2 regions of the Streptomyces antibioticus genome follow, and region 1 is predicted to be linked to the other one. Evidence: riboswitches for the same ligand, from Rfam matches in the RefSeq annotation. Region 1 holds a riboswitch; the other holds the start of a gene.
The links. A riboswitch is a leader RNA that binds a small molecule or an ion and turns the genes downstream of it on or off. The one in region 1 is predicted to bind S-adenosylmethionine.

Region 1 (6,966 bases):
TCTTCGGACCGCGCCCGCGCCCGCGACGGACGGCTCGCCGACCCGTGGTTCCTTGCCCCACTTGGCCTGCGGGCCTCACCGACCCGGTCCTTCGTTGTCACTCTCACCTTCAGAGTGCTAACGCCAATGATTAGCACTCGGCATGGTCGAGTGCAAGCGCCTCTCACGGACGGGCCCGGCCCGTCGCCGGAGGGCGGAGGGTCCGCGGGCATGCCGAAGGGCCCGCACCCCTGGAGGCGCGAGCCCTTCGAAGATGAAACAGAAGATGAAACAGAAGAACGACGCTGTCAGTCGGCGCGTGCTTCAGCCGGTCGCCAGTCGGACCATGTCCGCCTGCGGCCCCTTCTGGCCCTGCGAGATCTCGAAATCGACCCGCTGACCCTCTTCCAGGGTGCGGTATCCGTCCATCTGGATCGCGCTGTAGTGGACGAAAACATCCGCACCACCGTCGACCGCGATGAAGCCGTACCCCTTCTCCGCGTTGAACCACTTGACGGTGCCCTGAGCCATGCCTAACTCCCCTATTACTGGCCCTTGCACAGATCCACACTTCGCGGATCCGGGTCAGACCTCACCCCCCAGTTGGTTGGGGGCGTGCGCCGGAACGCGTCGACCGCGGCTGAATGTATCTGTCCAACTGCCGTCTGCAACAGGTCAGTCGGACGAGAATTCCGGACGCACCCGATCCGGAATGTGGCGAGAATTCGCCAGAATTCAGGGCAAGTCGGGCCCGGCAAATGCCGCAAATGCCACGCAAGAGGCACGCACTTTGGCTACTTCTTGTCGGACGCGCGGCAGCGAAGAAAGACTCCGGATCAGGGTTTCGCGACCCGGTTCCCCAACTGTACCGCGCTCAATCACACAGAATTGCCCCCTCCGCTTCTCTTACGGAGGGGGCAATTCGATGAACGCTCGGTAATCGCTGTTACCGACGGTTACTACCGGCGGGTACTGAACGCCGGTCAACCACCGGTCAGCCGCCGGCGACGGCCGGGATGATCGAGACGCCGGCACCGTCCGGGGTCGCCGTCTCCAGGCCCTGCTCGAAGCGGACGTCGTCGTCGTTGACGTACACGTTGACGAACCGGCGCAGCTTGCCCTGGTCGTCCAGGACGCGGGCGGCGATCCCGGTGTGGTTCTTCTCCAGGTCGGAGATGACCTCCCCGAGGGTCGCCCCGTCGGCGGACACCTCGGCCTGCCCACCGGTGTAGGTGCGCAGGATGGTGGGGATGCGAACGGTCACGCTCATGCGAGGCCAGCCTCTCGGAAGGAGTCGAGGTTCGGACGGATGGTGGCGGTGAGGCCGGTGCCGGCCACCGCGTCGAGGGTCTTGAGGCCGTCGCCCGTGTTCAGGACGACCGTGGTCTTCGCCGGGTCCAGCAGGCCGTTCTCGATGAGCTTGCGGGTGACGCCGACGGTGACCCCGCCCGCCGTCTCCGCGAAGATCCCCTCGGTCCGCGCCAGCAGCTTGATCGCGTCCACGATCTGCTCGTCGGTCACGTCCTCCACCGCGCCGCCGGTGCGCCGGGCGATGTCGAGGACGTACGGGCCGTCCGCCGGGTTGCCGATGGCGAGCGACTTGGCGATGGTGTCCGGCTTCTGCGGCCGTACGACGTCATGGCCGGCCTTGTAGGCCACGGACACCGGCGAGCAGCCCTCGGCCTGCGCGCCGAAGATCTTGTACGGCCTGTCCTCGACGAGCCCCAGCTTGATCAGCTCCTGGAGGCCCTTGTCGATCTTCGTGAGCTGGGAGCCGGAGGCGATCGGCACCACGAGCTGGTCGGGCAGCCGCCAGCCGAGCTGCTCGCAGATCTCGTACGCCAGCGTCTTGGAGCCCTCGGCGTAGTACGGCCGCAGGTTGACGTTGACGAAGCCCCAGCCCTCGCCGGCGGTGTCGCCGATCAGCTCGGAGCAGAAGCGGTTCACGTCGTCGTAGTTGCCCTCGATGCCGACGAGTTCACCGCCGTAGACCGCGGCCATGACGACCTTGCCCTGCTCCAGGTCGTGCGGGATGAACACGCAGGAGCGGAAACCGGCGCGGGCCGCGGCGGCGCCGACCGCGCCCGCGAGGTTGCCGGTGGAGGAGCAGGACAGGGTGGTGAAGCCGAAGGCGCGCGCGGCCTCGATGGCCTGCGCGACGACGCGGTCCTTGAAGGAGTGCGTCGGGTTGCCGGAGTCGTCCTTCACGTACAGGCCGCCGGTGACGCCGAGTTCGCGGGCCAGGTTGTCGGCCTTGACGAGGTGGGTCCAGCCGGGGTTGAGGTTCGGCTTGTCCGCCACGTCGGCCGGGACGGGCAGCAGCGGGGCGTAGCGCCAGATGTTCGCGGGTCCCGCCTCGATGCGCTTGCGCAGCTCCTCGGTGTCGTAGGAGGAGAAGTCGTACGCGATCTCGAGCGGGCCGAAACACTCCTCGCAGGCGAAGAGCGGGCCGAGGGGCACGCGGTGGCCGCACTCGCGGCAGCTCAGCGCGGCGGCGGGGCCCAGGTCGACCGTGGGATTCGTGGTGCTTGCAACAGTCTGCGCAGCCATGTGAGGCGAGGCCCTTTCTCCTCATCTTCCTCACGACGCATCTCGCCGTGAGACGGATTTGGCACCTTCCCTCGCCGGGAGCCTCGCGTGTGGTGAACGAGACCGGTCTAGGTGGGTTGCCGGGGCTTCATCGGGCCGTATCCCTCTGCCCCTCTGGATGAGCGGTATTCAGTTGTGAACGCCGGCGACCCCGGACATGCGATGGTCACCCGCGTTGTTCAAGACTGTAACCGAAGGCCAGGACAGTTGAGATAGTCGTCCGAACCGCGAGATGGATCACACGGTCACCCCCCGTGCACCCGGTGTGATCACGACAGTGAGGAGCCGCAGACCGTGCTGGAAGAAGTCGAGCGCTGGCTGACCACCCGCTCCTGGTCCCTGGCCGATCGCCCGCTGCACCGGATCATGGCCGCGAAGCGGGCCACGGGTCAGTCGGTCTCCGTGGTCCTGCCCGCGCTGAACGAGGAGGAGACGGTCGGCGACATCGTCGCGATCATCCGTCACGACCTCATGCAGCAGGTCCCGCTGGTCGACGAGATAGTCGTCGTCGACTCGGGGTCGACCGACCGCACCGCCCAGGTGGCGGCCGCGGCGGGCGCCCGGGTCGTCCACCGGGACACCATCCTGCCGAGCGTCCCCGCCGTGCCCGGGAAGGGCGAGGTGCTGTGGCGCTCCCTGCTCGTCACGAGCGGGGACATCGTCTGTTTCATCGACGCCGACCTCAGGGAGTTCTCCTCCGACTTCGTCTCGGGCATCGTGGGCCCCCTGCTCACCGACCCGGGCGTGGACCTCGTCAAGGGCATGTACGACCGTCCGCTCGCCGGTGCCGCGGGCCAGGGCGGCCGGGTGACCGAGCTGATGGCCCGGCCGCTGCTCAACATGCACTGGCCGCAGCTCGCCGGGTTCGTGCAGCCGCTGGGCGGCGAGTACGCGGCCCGCCGCGGCCTGCTGGAACAGCTCCCCTTCCCCGTCGGCTACGGCGTCGAGCTGGGCATGCTGGTCGACGCCCTGCACCTGGTGGGCCTCGACGCGCTCGCCCAGGTCGACGTGGGGGTGCGCAAGCACCGCCACCAGGACGGCCAGGCCCTCGGCCGGATGGCGGCGGCGATCTACCGCACGGCCCAGCTCCGCTTGGCCCGCGGCCACCTGATCCGCCCGTCCCTCACCCAGTTCGAACGCGGCCCGTCCGGCTTCGAACCCCACACCTACTCGGTCGACATGGAGGAACGCCCCCCGATGGCGGAGATGGCGGAGTACCAGTCCCGCAAGGTCGCGTAACCCCCCGGCCCCGGAACCGGCCCACCGCCACGGACCCCTCGGGCGAGGCCCACCGTCCCCCCACCCGCGTAACACGCCCCGCCCGCCGTATACGGCCCCGGACACGGCCTGATACGGACCCTCCGCTCGTCGTGACCGTACGTTTGAGCGTTTCCGTGGCGGGCTAGGTTGAGGCGTATGGCTACCACGCACGATGCTGCCGCTGCTCGGGGTGCCCAGGTGCTGGTCGCGTCCAATCGCGGGCCGGTCTCCTACACCGTTCGTGAGGACGGTTCGCTGGACGCGAGACGGGGAGGCGGCGGGCTGGTCTCCGGGCTGTCGGCGATCGGGCCGGACGCGGGCGCCCTGTGGGTCTGCTCCGCGCTCTCCGACGGCGACCGCGAGGCCGTCCGGCGCGGGGTCGGCGAGGAGGGCGTGCGGATGCTGCCCGTCCCGGCCGACGTGCACGCCGACGCCTACAACGGCATCGCGAACTCCGTGCTCTGGTTCATCCACCACCTGCTGTACCAGACCCCGCTGGAGCCGGTCTTCGACGCGGAGTTCCGGCGCCAGTGGGCGTCGTACGAGATCTACAACCGGGCCTTCGCCGAGGCGCTGGCGGAGGAGGCGGCCCCGGGGGCGGCGGTCCTGGTGCAGGACTACCACCTGTGCCTGGTGCCGGGGATGCTCCGCGAACTCCGCCCCGACCTGCGCATCGGCCACTTCTCGCACACCCCGTGGGCCCCGGTGGACTACTTCGCGCTGCTCCCGTCGGACATCCGCGAGCAGTTGCTGCGCGGCATGCTCGGCGCGGACCGGCTGGGGTTCCTCACCCGGCGCTGGGCGGACGCCTTCACCGCCTGCGCGGCGGAGTTCGCCGGGGGTACGGGAAGCACCCGGGTGGGCGTCCACGGCCTCGGCGCCGACGCCGACTTCCTGCGGGAGCGCGCGCACCGCCCGGACGTCGAGGAACGGATCACCGCCCTCCGCGAGGAGATCGGCGGCACGGACCGCAGGACCATCGTGCGCGTCGACCGCACCGAGCTGTCCAAGAACATCGTGCGCGGCCTGCTGGCCTACCGGCAGCTCCTCGACGACCACGAGGAGTGGCGCGAGCGCGTCGTCCACGTGGCCTTCGCCTACCCCTCCCGGCAGGACCTGGCCGTCTACCGCGACTACACGGCCGAGGTGCGGCGCCTGGCCACGGAGATCAACAAGACGTACGGCACCCCCGGCTGGACCCCGGTCGTCCTGCACGTCAAGGACGACTTCGCCCGCTCCCTGGCCGCCTACCGCCTCGCGGACGTGGCCCTGGTCAACCCGATCCGGGACGGGATGAACCTGGTCGCCAAGGAGATCCCGGTGGTCTCCGACGAGGGCTGCGCGCTGGTGCTGTCCCGGGAGGCGGGCGCCTACTGGGAGCTGGGCGAGGACGCCCTCGTCGTCAACCCGTACGACGTCCTGGAGACCGCCCGTGCCCTGCACGAGGCGCTGGGGATGGGGCCGGAGGAGCGGGCCGAGCGCACCAAACGACTGGCGGCGGCGGCGACCGCGCTGCCCCCGGCCCGCTGGTTCCTGGACCAGTTGGAGGCGCTGCGGGAGGGTCAGCCGGGCTGACCGGACCGGGCCGCCAGCTCCCGCAGCAGCGCCACGACCCCGGCGGGCCCGTCGACCACGAGGTCCGCGCGCTCCGCGAGTTCGGTGACCTCGGTGCTGCCACTGCACACCAGCAGGCCGGGGACGCCGTCGGCGCGGAGTTTCTCCACGGCGGCGAAGGCGGGCAGGTCGCCGAGGTCGTCCCCGGCGTAGAGGACCGACCCGGCGCCGGTCTCGCGGACGTGGTCGAGCAGGGCGACGCCCTTGTCCATGCCCGGCGGGCGCAGTTCGAGGACCATCCGGCCGGGCTCCACGATCAGCCCGTGCCGGGCGGCGAGGTCGCCGAGGGGCGCGCGCAGTTCCTCGAAGGCGGCCTGCGGGTCGTCGGCGCGCCGGGTGTGGACGGCGAGGGCCCGGCCGCCCTTCTCCTCGACCCGGACGCCCGGCCGGTCGCCGGCGGCGGCGAGGATCCCGGGGAGTTCGGCGCGGACGGCGGCGACACCCGGGTGCGGGGGCGGGGCGGTGAGGGCGCCGGTGCGGGCGTCCCATCGTTCGGCGCCGTAGTGCCCGAGGACGGTGAGGTGCTCAAGCCCCGGCACGCCCGCGAACCCGCCGTTGCGCACGGCGACCTCGGCGGGGCGGCCGGTGACGACGGCGACGGCGGCGACCTTCGGGGCCAGCGCGGTGAGCGCGGCGAGGGTGTCGGGGTGGGCGCGGGCGTCGTCGGGGTTCTCGACGATGGGGGCGAGGGTGCCGTCGAAGTCGAGTCCGACGAGGGTGCGGGAGGGCCGGGCGAGGATCGCGGCGAGGCCGTCCCGGCCGGCGGGGGTGGTGGGGGTGACGGGTGCGGGTTCCTTGGAGTGCGTCTCGTGGATGCCCATACGGCGACGATATCGGGAGGTCAGCGCTCGGCTCGCCGGGCCTCCCTGACGCGGCGCAGCCGGTTCACCGTGACGGGGTCGTGGGCCAGTGCCCGGGGATCGTCCAGGAGGGCGTTGAGGAGCTGGTAGTAGCGGACCGGGGAGAGGTCCAGCTCCTCACGGATGGCCCGTTCCTTCGCGCCGGGCCCGGGGAAACCGCGCCGCTCCAGGGCGAGGACGGCACGCTCGCGTTCCTCCAGCTCCGCTTCCATGCCCCGCACGGTATCCCCGGCCACCGACATCCGGCCCGCCGGCCCGCCCGGCTCGCTCACTCCCCGGCTTCGTTCTCCGCCCGTGAGGCCGTCTCCTGGAGGTCGCCCAGGACCGTGGCCGGGGAGCCGTTCGGGGTGACCGCGCGGCCTATCTCCTTCTTGATCTCCGCGCTGACCTGGGCCCACGAGGTCCGGCCGACCGGGTAGGTCTCGGAGAGCGCGAGTTCCTTGAGGAAGGGCCGCAGGTCGGCGTCCTCCTCGGCGGTGCTCATGACCTGGGAGGCGGAGTTGGTGACCGGCAGCAGGTCGTACTCGCGGGAGAAGGCGAGCACGTTCTCCTTGCTGTAGACGAAGTTGAGGAAGTCGCCGGCCTGCCGGGCGTGGCCGTTCTTGCGGAAGGCCATCATCCAGTCGGCGACGCCCATGGAGATCTTGGCGGGACCGTCCAGACC
Region 2 (6,966 bases), 1.5 Mb from region 1:
GGAGGCGGGCGTGGAGTTGCCCAGGTCGACGCGGGCGGAGGAGGAGCGGTTGGCGCGCTCCTGCTCGGCGGCCAGCTCGGCCTTCTCCTTGGCGGTCAGGGAGTTGAGGAGCTTCTGCGCCTCGGCGAGCTTGCCCTGGACCTCCTTCTTCTTCTTGCCCAGCTCGGTCCGGGTGGAGGCGAGGTCCTTGAGCTTGTCGGACGCCTCGGCGCGGTCCTGCGCCAGCTCGCGCTGCTTGACCTGGATCTTCTTCAGCGCCTCGACCTGCTGGGCGCTGAGCTGGTCGGCGGCGGACGCCTTGTCCAGGTAGTCGTCGGGGTCGGCCGACAGGAAGAGCTGGAGGGAGGGGTCGATGGTGCCGGTGCGGTACTGCGCGGCGGCCGCCAGGCCCATCGAGTCGCGGAGCGCGTTCAGTTCCTCCTGGCCACGGGCGACGTTGTCCTGGATGGTGGAGATCTCCTTCTGGAGCTTCTCCTGCTTCTCCGTGGCGCCGTTGAGCTTCTCGGTGGCCTGCTCCGCCTCTTCGTAGAGCTTGTCGACCTTCGTCTTCACCTCGTCCTTGCTCGGCTTCTCGCTCGGCGCCGCGTTGGCTGCCTGGGAGCTGAGCGCGACGGCAGCGGCGGCTGCGGTGGTGAGCACGGTCACGCGCGCGCGACTCGGCTGCTTCGGTCGACGGTGGGACGCCACGGAGACGGGCTCCTTCTTTTGAGTGATCACCCGTGTGGAGGTTCGAGCCCAGACCTTAGTGACCCGGCCGTGATCACTTCAAATCCCCAGCCACAAAAACACCTCACGCAACGCAGTTTTTTCAACTAACTCACGTGCGGTGATGCCGGGTTGACGCTACGTTGCGTGACGATTCCGCCAATTCGGGCGTTAAACCTGCAACATCGACCTTCAGGACAGGCGCTTGAGGAGGACCGCCGAAGCCACCGGACGGGCCCCCGCCTTGGCGACGCCGTCGGCCACCTCGCGGTCGGTGGAGACGACGATCACCGGCCGGCCGGGCGGCTCCGCGCGCACGAGCTGGCGGATCAGCTCGTCGGCGGTCACCCCCGCCTTGGAGAACAGCACCCGCACCCCGCGCGGCGGCGCGAGCAGCACCGGGGCGGCCAGTTCGGCCCCGTCGAAGACACAGGTGACCTCGGCGCCGGTCTGCGCCGCGAGCTGGGAGAGCTGCCCCAGCAGCCGCAGCCGCTGCTTCTCCAGCGGCATCTGCGGATAGCCGGTCTTGGTGACGTTGTAGCCGTCGACCACGAGATGCGCCTGGGGCAGGGCGAGCAACTGGTCGATGATGGCCGGGTCGTTCTCCGACAGGGCGCGCGCGGCGATGTCCTTGGGGGTCATCCGGCCCGGCTCGACCGCGTCGACCGTCTCCGCGGGCCGCACCGACACCGGCGGCAACGCCAGTTCGCGGCGCAGCCCCTGGGCCGCGTCGAGCACGGTGTCGAGCAGCAGCCGGACCCGCATGTCCTCGACGCTGCGCCCCTCGCGGGCCGCCCGGCGGGCCGCCTCCAGGGCCGCCTCCGCCTCGCCGAGCCGCGCCTTGAGCCGCCGGGCCTCGCTCTCGGCGGCGGACACCTGGGTCTGCCCCTCGGCGCGCACGGCCTCCGTCTCGGCCTGCACCTTGCGCAGGGCCGCCTCGCCCCGCTTCACGTCGCTGAGGGCCGAACGCAGCTTGCGGTGCAGGGACTCCGTCTCCTTGCGCGCCGCGTCCAGCTCGGTGCGCAGCCGCTCGGTGTCCGCCCGGCTCTGCTCCCGGGCGCGGTCCAGTTCCTCGCGCAGCCGCGCCAGTTCGGCCCGCGTCTCGTCGTCGACGCGCTCGGCGTCCGCCCGCTGGGCCTCCTCGCCCGCCGCGGTGACCAGCTTCACCCAGCCGACGGGCCGCAGCACATAGGCCGCGGCCGCCACGTCGAGCGGGTCCGCGGCCGGGGTCGGCGAGCCGGAGTCGAGGGCGCCGGACAGCTCCGGCTGGGCTTCTCTGAACTTCTCGGCGATGCGCTGCCGGAACAGCGCGTCGGTCTCCAGCGCGGCCGCCATCGCGTTGCCCGCGAACTTCGCCCGGCGGTTCGGGGCGAACCGGGCGTACTGCCGCAACTGCGCGGGCAGTTCGCCGACGGTCAGCCCGCCGAAGCCGTCCGAGACGATCTGCACGACCCGGCGGCGCACCCCGTCGGGCAGCGGACGGTCGAGCACCTCAGCGGCGCCGTCGCCCGGCCCCCCGCCTGCGCTCTCCACCATCCGTCACACCCCAATACGTGTACGGGGCCGGCTCCGGTCAGGAGCCGGCGCCCGGCCGATCCACGAGTTCCACCTGGTCCACGGCGTTGCACCAGCGGCACCGCACCGACTCGATGGTCTCACTGACCACCTCGCGCTCCTCCACCTTGGGCTCGCCCGCCAGGTCGAGGTGGACGTACTCGACGGCCTTCGACGAACGCGTGACGTCGAACCGGGTGAGGTTGCCGCACAGGGTGCAGCGCCACCGGGTGGTGGCGGTCGGCAGGGGAACCGTCATGGTGACTGTCCGCTCCTTCTGGTGTCGGGTCGCTGGTGTCGCTGGTACGAACGGGTCGGGCCGGAGGCTCCCCGCCGTGTATGGCTCGTAACCCTACGGCCTGGCGGGTCCTCACCGCCCGTCCGTCCACGGCGGCGAGGCGGTACGGGCGAGTGCGTCCCGTTACGTCATGCTCTGTGTTCATGATCGGCAAGTGGAGCGGCCCCCTCGGCGCCGCGTTCCGACGGGCGCCGGTGACGCACGTGCTGATCGCCGTGTGCTCCGCGATCTTCGTGCTGGGCCCGGCCGCGGGCCTCGATCCCGCCTACGGCTCCGGCGACGCCCTGCTCGCCGCCCAGCGCGCCTATTTCCGCCGCTGGGGGGTGATCCCGGTGGAACTGTTCGCGGACTCCCCGCGGGCCGCGCTGACCCCGGCGACGGCGCTGTTCATCCACGGTAGCTGGGTGCACCTCCTGGGCAACATGCTCTTCCTCTACGTCTTCGGCGTGATGACCGAGGAACGGATGGGCCGCGTCCAGTTCACGCTGTTCTACGTCGGCTGCGGCTACCTGGCGCTGCTGGGGTACGCCGCGGCCAACGCCGGGTCGCCGGCCTCGCTGGTGGGGGCGTCGGGGGCGATCTCCGCGGTGCTGGGCGCGTTTCTGTACCTGTTCCCCCGGGCGCGGGTGACCAGTCTTCTGCCGTTCCTGTTCTTCCTGCCGCTGCGCTTCCCCGCCTGGGTCGTGCTGCCCTGCTGGGCGGCCCTCCAGTGGGTGGCGGCGGGACGGGCGCCCCAGGGCCCCGGCGTGGCCTATCTGGCGCACCTGGTGGGCTTCGGCCTGGGCCTCGGCTACGCGTGGGCGCGGTTTCGTCCTGGGACTAGAGTGAGGGCCACGCCCGCTCCGGCCCCCGAGGGAGAGAACCAGCCGTGATCACCGCGATCGTCCTCATCAAGACCAGCGTGGACCGGATCCCCGAGATCGCCGAGCGGATCGCCTCGCTGGAGAGCGTCAGCGAGGTCTTCTCCGTCACCGGGACCTACGACCTGATCGCCATGGTGCGGGTGAAGCGGCACGACGACCTGGCCGACGTGATCCCCGGCAGCATCAGCAAGATCCCCGGCGTGGAGGCGACGGACACGCACGTGGCGTTCCGGACGTACTCGCAGCACGACCTGGAGGCGGCGTTCGCGATCGGCCTGGACTCCTGACCGTGTGACCGCCTGACGCCGCCCCCTGCGGAAGACCGAGCTCAGACCGCCGGGACGCAGCGGCCGTCCTGCGTGCGGTACGTCCACCGCGCGCCGTCGGTGACCAGTTCCCGCACGGCCGCCACGAAGCGGTCCACGTGCTCGTCGGGCGTCCCGGCGCCGAAGCTCACCCGGATGGCGTTGAGGGACTTCTCGCCCGGCGCCGCCTCGGGGGCCCCGCACTCGCCCTGCGCCTCGGGGGCACCGCCCAGCAGGGTGCGCACCAGCGGGTGGGCGCAGAACAGGCCGTCGCGGACGCCGATGCCGTACTCGGCGGACAGCGCGGCGGCGAAGTGGGAGCTGTTCCAGCCGTCGACGACGAAGGAGATCACCCCGACCCGGGGCGCGTCGTCGCCGAAGAGCGACAGGATCCGCACCTCCGGCACATCGGCGAGGCCCGTGCGCACCTTCTCGATGAGCTGCCGCTCGCGCGCGACCAGCGTGTCGAAACCGGCCTCGGTGAGCGCCTTGCAGGCCGAGGCGATGGAGTAGGCGCCGATCACGTTCGGCGAGCCGGCCTCGTGGCGGGCCGCGCTGTCGTGCCACTCCACGTCCACTCCCCCGTCCTCGCGCCGGGTGACCCTGCGGCTCGCGCCGCCGCCCGCGAGGTAGGGGTCGGCCGCGCGCAGCCAGTCGGCGCGGCCGGCCAGCACACCGGAGCCGAAGGGCGCGTACAGCTTGTGCCCGGAGAAGGCGACCCAGTCGACGTCGAGGTCCCGGACGGACACCGGGTAGTGCGGGGCGAGCTGGGCGGCGTCCAGGACGATCCGGGCGCCGTGGGCGTGCGCGGCCGCGGCCAGCTCCCGCACCGGCCACAGCTCGCCGGTGACGTTGGAGGCGCCGGTCACACAGACCAGGGCCGGGCCGTAGGGGTCGCGGTCGGCGAGGGCCCGCTCCAGGGTCTCGACGGCCTGTCCCGGGGTGCGGGGGGCGTCGAGGTAGGTGACCCGGGCGTCCCGCCAGGGCAGCAGCGAGGCGTGGTGCTCGGTCTCGAAGACGAAGACCTGGCAGCCGGCGGGCAGGGCGGCGGCGAGCAGGTTGAGGGAGTCGGTGGTGGAGCGGGTGAAGACCACCTGGTCGTCGGCGCGGCAGTCCAGGAACTCGGCGACCGTGGCGCGGGCGTTCTCGAACAGGTCCGTCGAGAGCTGCGAGAGGTAGCCGGCGCCGCGGTGGACGCTGCCGTAGTACGGCGCGTAGGCCGCGACGTCGTCCCACACCCGCTGCAACGCCGGTGCGCTGGCGGCGTAGTCGAGCGCGGCGTAGGTGACCTCGCCACCGGTGACGAGCGGGACGGTGACATCACAGCCCAGAACGGGCAGCGGGGCACAAACGTCCTGGACGGAGGCAGCGGTGGAGACAGACATGACGGAACTCCCGTGAGAGGAAAGGAAGAAGAGTGAAAAGGGGTGCGCGGAGGCGGGGCTCGGCGGCCCTATCGCATTCGCTGGCTCACGGAAGACTCCCTCGAACGACCAGGACCCCTGGTGTCGAGAGGGGCCCGCGCTTGCCGTAGACCTCGCTGCCTACGGCCTGGTCTTCACCCGGGGCACCCCGCCACGGACGGAGGGTTGCCGGACAGTCGGCCGGGGCCTCATGACTGTCACTCATGACCTGGTACAGAAACTACGGGACGTGATCGCCGTCCCGCAACCCGTGTCCGGATCGCGGGACGGCGATTCCCGTCACGTCAGGCGTTGCTGGCGGTGACCCAGCGCTCCAGGACCCGGCGGGCCGCCCCGGAGTCCACGGACTCGGCGGCGCGGGCCATGCCGGCGGCGATCTGCTCGGCGAGCGTCCCGCCGGCCGGGTCGAGGGCGACCAGGGCCGCCGCCGAGTTCAGCAGGACGGCGTCGCGCACCGGGCCCGGCTCGCCCTCGAGGAGCCGCCGGGCGACCTCCGCGTTGTAGGACGGGTCACCGCCGCGCAGAGCCTCCACCGGGACCAGCTCGATGCCGACCTCGCGCGGGTCGAAGGTCTCCTCGGTGACCGTGCCGTCACGGACGACCCAGACCCGGGAGGTGGAGGTGGTCGTCAGCTCGTCGAAGCCGTCGTCGCCGCGGAAGACCAGCGAGGAGTGGCCGCGCTCGGCGAAGACCCCGGCGACGATCGGCGCCATGCGGGGATCGGCGACCCCCACCGCCTGCGCCCGCACCTTCGCCGGGTTGGTCAGCGGACCGAGCGCGTTGAACACCGTACGGATGCCCAACTGGCCGCGGGCGGCGCCCACATGGCGCAGCGCCGGATGGAACTTGACGGCGAAGCAGAAGGTGATGCCGGCCTCCTCGGCCACCTCGGCCACCCGCTTCGGCGTCAGCTCCAGATTGACGCCCAGCTTCTCCAGGACGTCCGAGGCGCCGGAGGCCGAGGACGCGGCGCGGTTGCCGTGCTTGACGACCTTGGCGCCGGTGCCGGCCACCACGATCGAGGACATCGTGGAGATGTTCACCGTCTTGGCGCCGTCGCCGCCGGTGCCGACGATGTCGACGGTGCGGCCCGGCACCTCGATCAGGTTGGCGTGCTCGTACATCGTCCGCACGAGTCCGTTGATCTCCGCGACGGTCTCGCCCTTGGCCCGCAGCGCCACCGCGAACCCGGCGATCTGGGCGTCGGTCGCCTCGCCGCGCATCATCAGGTCCATCGCCCAGGCGGTGTCGTCCGCCGACAGGTCCCGGCCGGCCAGCAGGCCGTTCAGCAGGGCGGGCCAGGAACGGACCGCCGCGGTGTCGCCTCCGGCGGGGGTCACAGCGCTCATAGCCGCTCCTGGGTGTCGTACGGGCGAGCCTGGCTCGCGCAAACAGGGTGTGATCCCACCCTATCCAGCCCGCGGACACGGCGAAGGGCCCCGTCCGAAGACCGGACGGGGCCCTTCACTCAGGGCGTGGCGACGCCTGGTGATCAGTGGTGGCCGTGGCCGCTCGTGATCTCCTTGTACTCCTCGACGGTCGGCTTGGGGATCTGCTGGTCCTCGCCGAAGTACGCGCCGCTGATCTTGGCACGCAGCTTCTCGGTGGCCTTCACCTTGCGCTCGACGCCGTTCTCGTCGACCGTGGCGCCGATCGCGACCGGCTCGTACTGCTCGTGGGCCGTGAGCGTGTAGAGCTGCTCCTGGCTGAGCGGCTCGTGCACCTCGATGAACTCACCGTGCGGCAGGCGCTTGATGGTGCCGGTCTCCCGGCCGTGCAGCACCTTCTCCCGGTCCCGGCGCTGGAGGCCGAGGCAG

Region 2: linked by a shared signal. The riboswitch ahead of AFM16_RS11225 (aminotransferase class V-fold PLP-dependent enzyme) and the one ahead of thrC (threonine synthase) in region 1 are both predicted to bind S-adenosylmethionine.

Annotation. Positions count from the first base shown of each region.
Region 1 is NZ_CM007717.1:4,028,084-4,035,049, forward strand. Features, by position in the region: gene AFM16_RS18050 (cold-shock protein) at 304-510, opposite strand; gene AFM16_RS18055 (ubiquitin-like small modifier protein 1) at 974-1,249, opposite strand; gene thrC (threonine synthase) at 1,246-2,529, opposite strand; SAM riboswitch class I at 2,548-2,693, opposite strand; gene AFM16_RS18065 (glucosyl-3-phosphoglycerate synthase) at 2,863-3,807, shown strand; gene AFM16_RS18070 (alpha,alpha-trehalose-phosphate synthase (UDP-forming)) at 3,985-5,403, shown strand; gene otsB (trehalose-phosphatase) at 5,391-6,263, opposite strand; gene AFM16_RS18080 (DUF3263 domain-containing protein) at 6,284-6,514, opposite strand; gene AFM16_RS18085 (ABC transporter substrate-binding protein) at 6,571-6,966, opposite strand, start outside.
Region 2 is NZ_CM007717.1:2,510,346-2,517,311, forward strand. Features, by position in the region: gene AFM16_RS11200 (C40 family peptidase) at 1-687, opposite strand, end outside; gene AFM16_RS11205 (NYN domain-containing protein) at 898-2,241, opposite strand; gene AFM16_RS11210 (hypothetical protein) at 2,279-2,518, opposite strand; gene AFM16_RS11215 (rhomboid family intramembrane serine protease) at 2,701-3,429, shown strand; gene AFM16_RS11220 (Lrp/AsnC family transcriptional regulator) at 3,426-3,707, shown strand; gene AFM16_RS11225 (aminotransferase class V-fold PLP-dependent enzyme) at 3,749-5,110, opposite strand; SAM riboswitch class IV at 5,242-5,358, opposite strand; gene trpD (anthranilate phosphoribosyltransferase) at 5,434-6,498, opposite strand; gene qcrB (cytochrome bc1 complex cytochrome b subunit) at 6,642-6,966, opposite strand, start outside.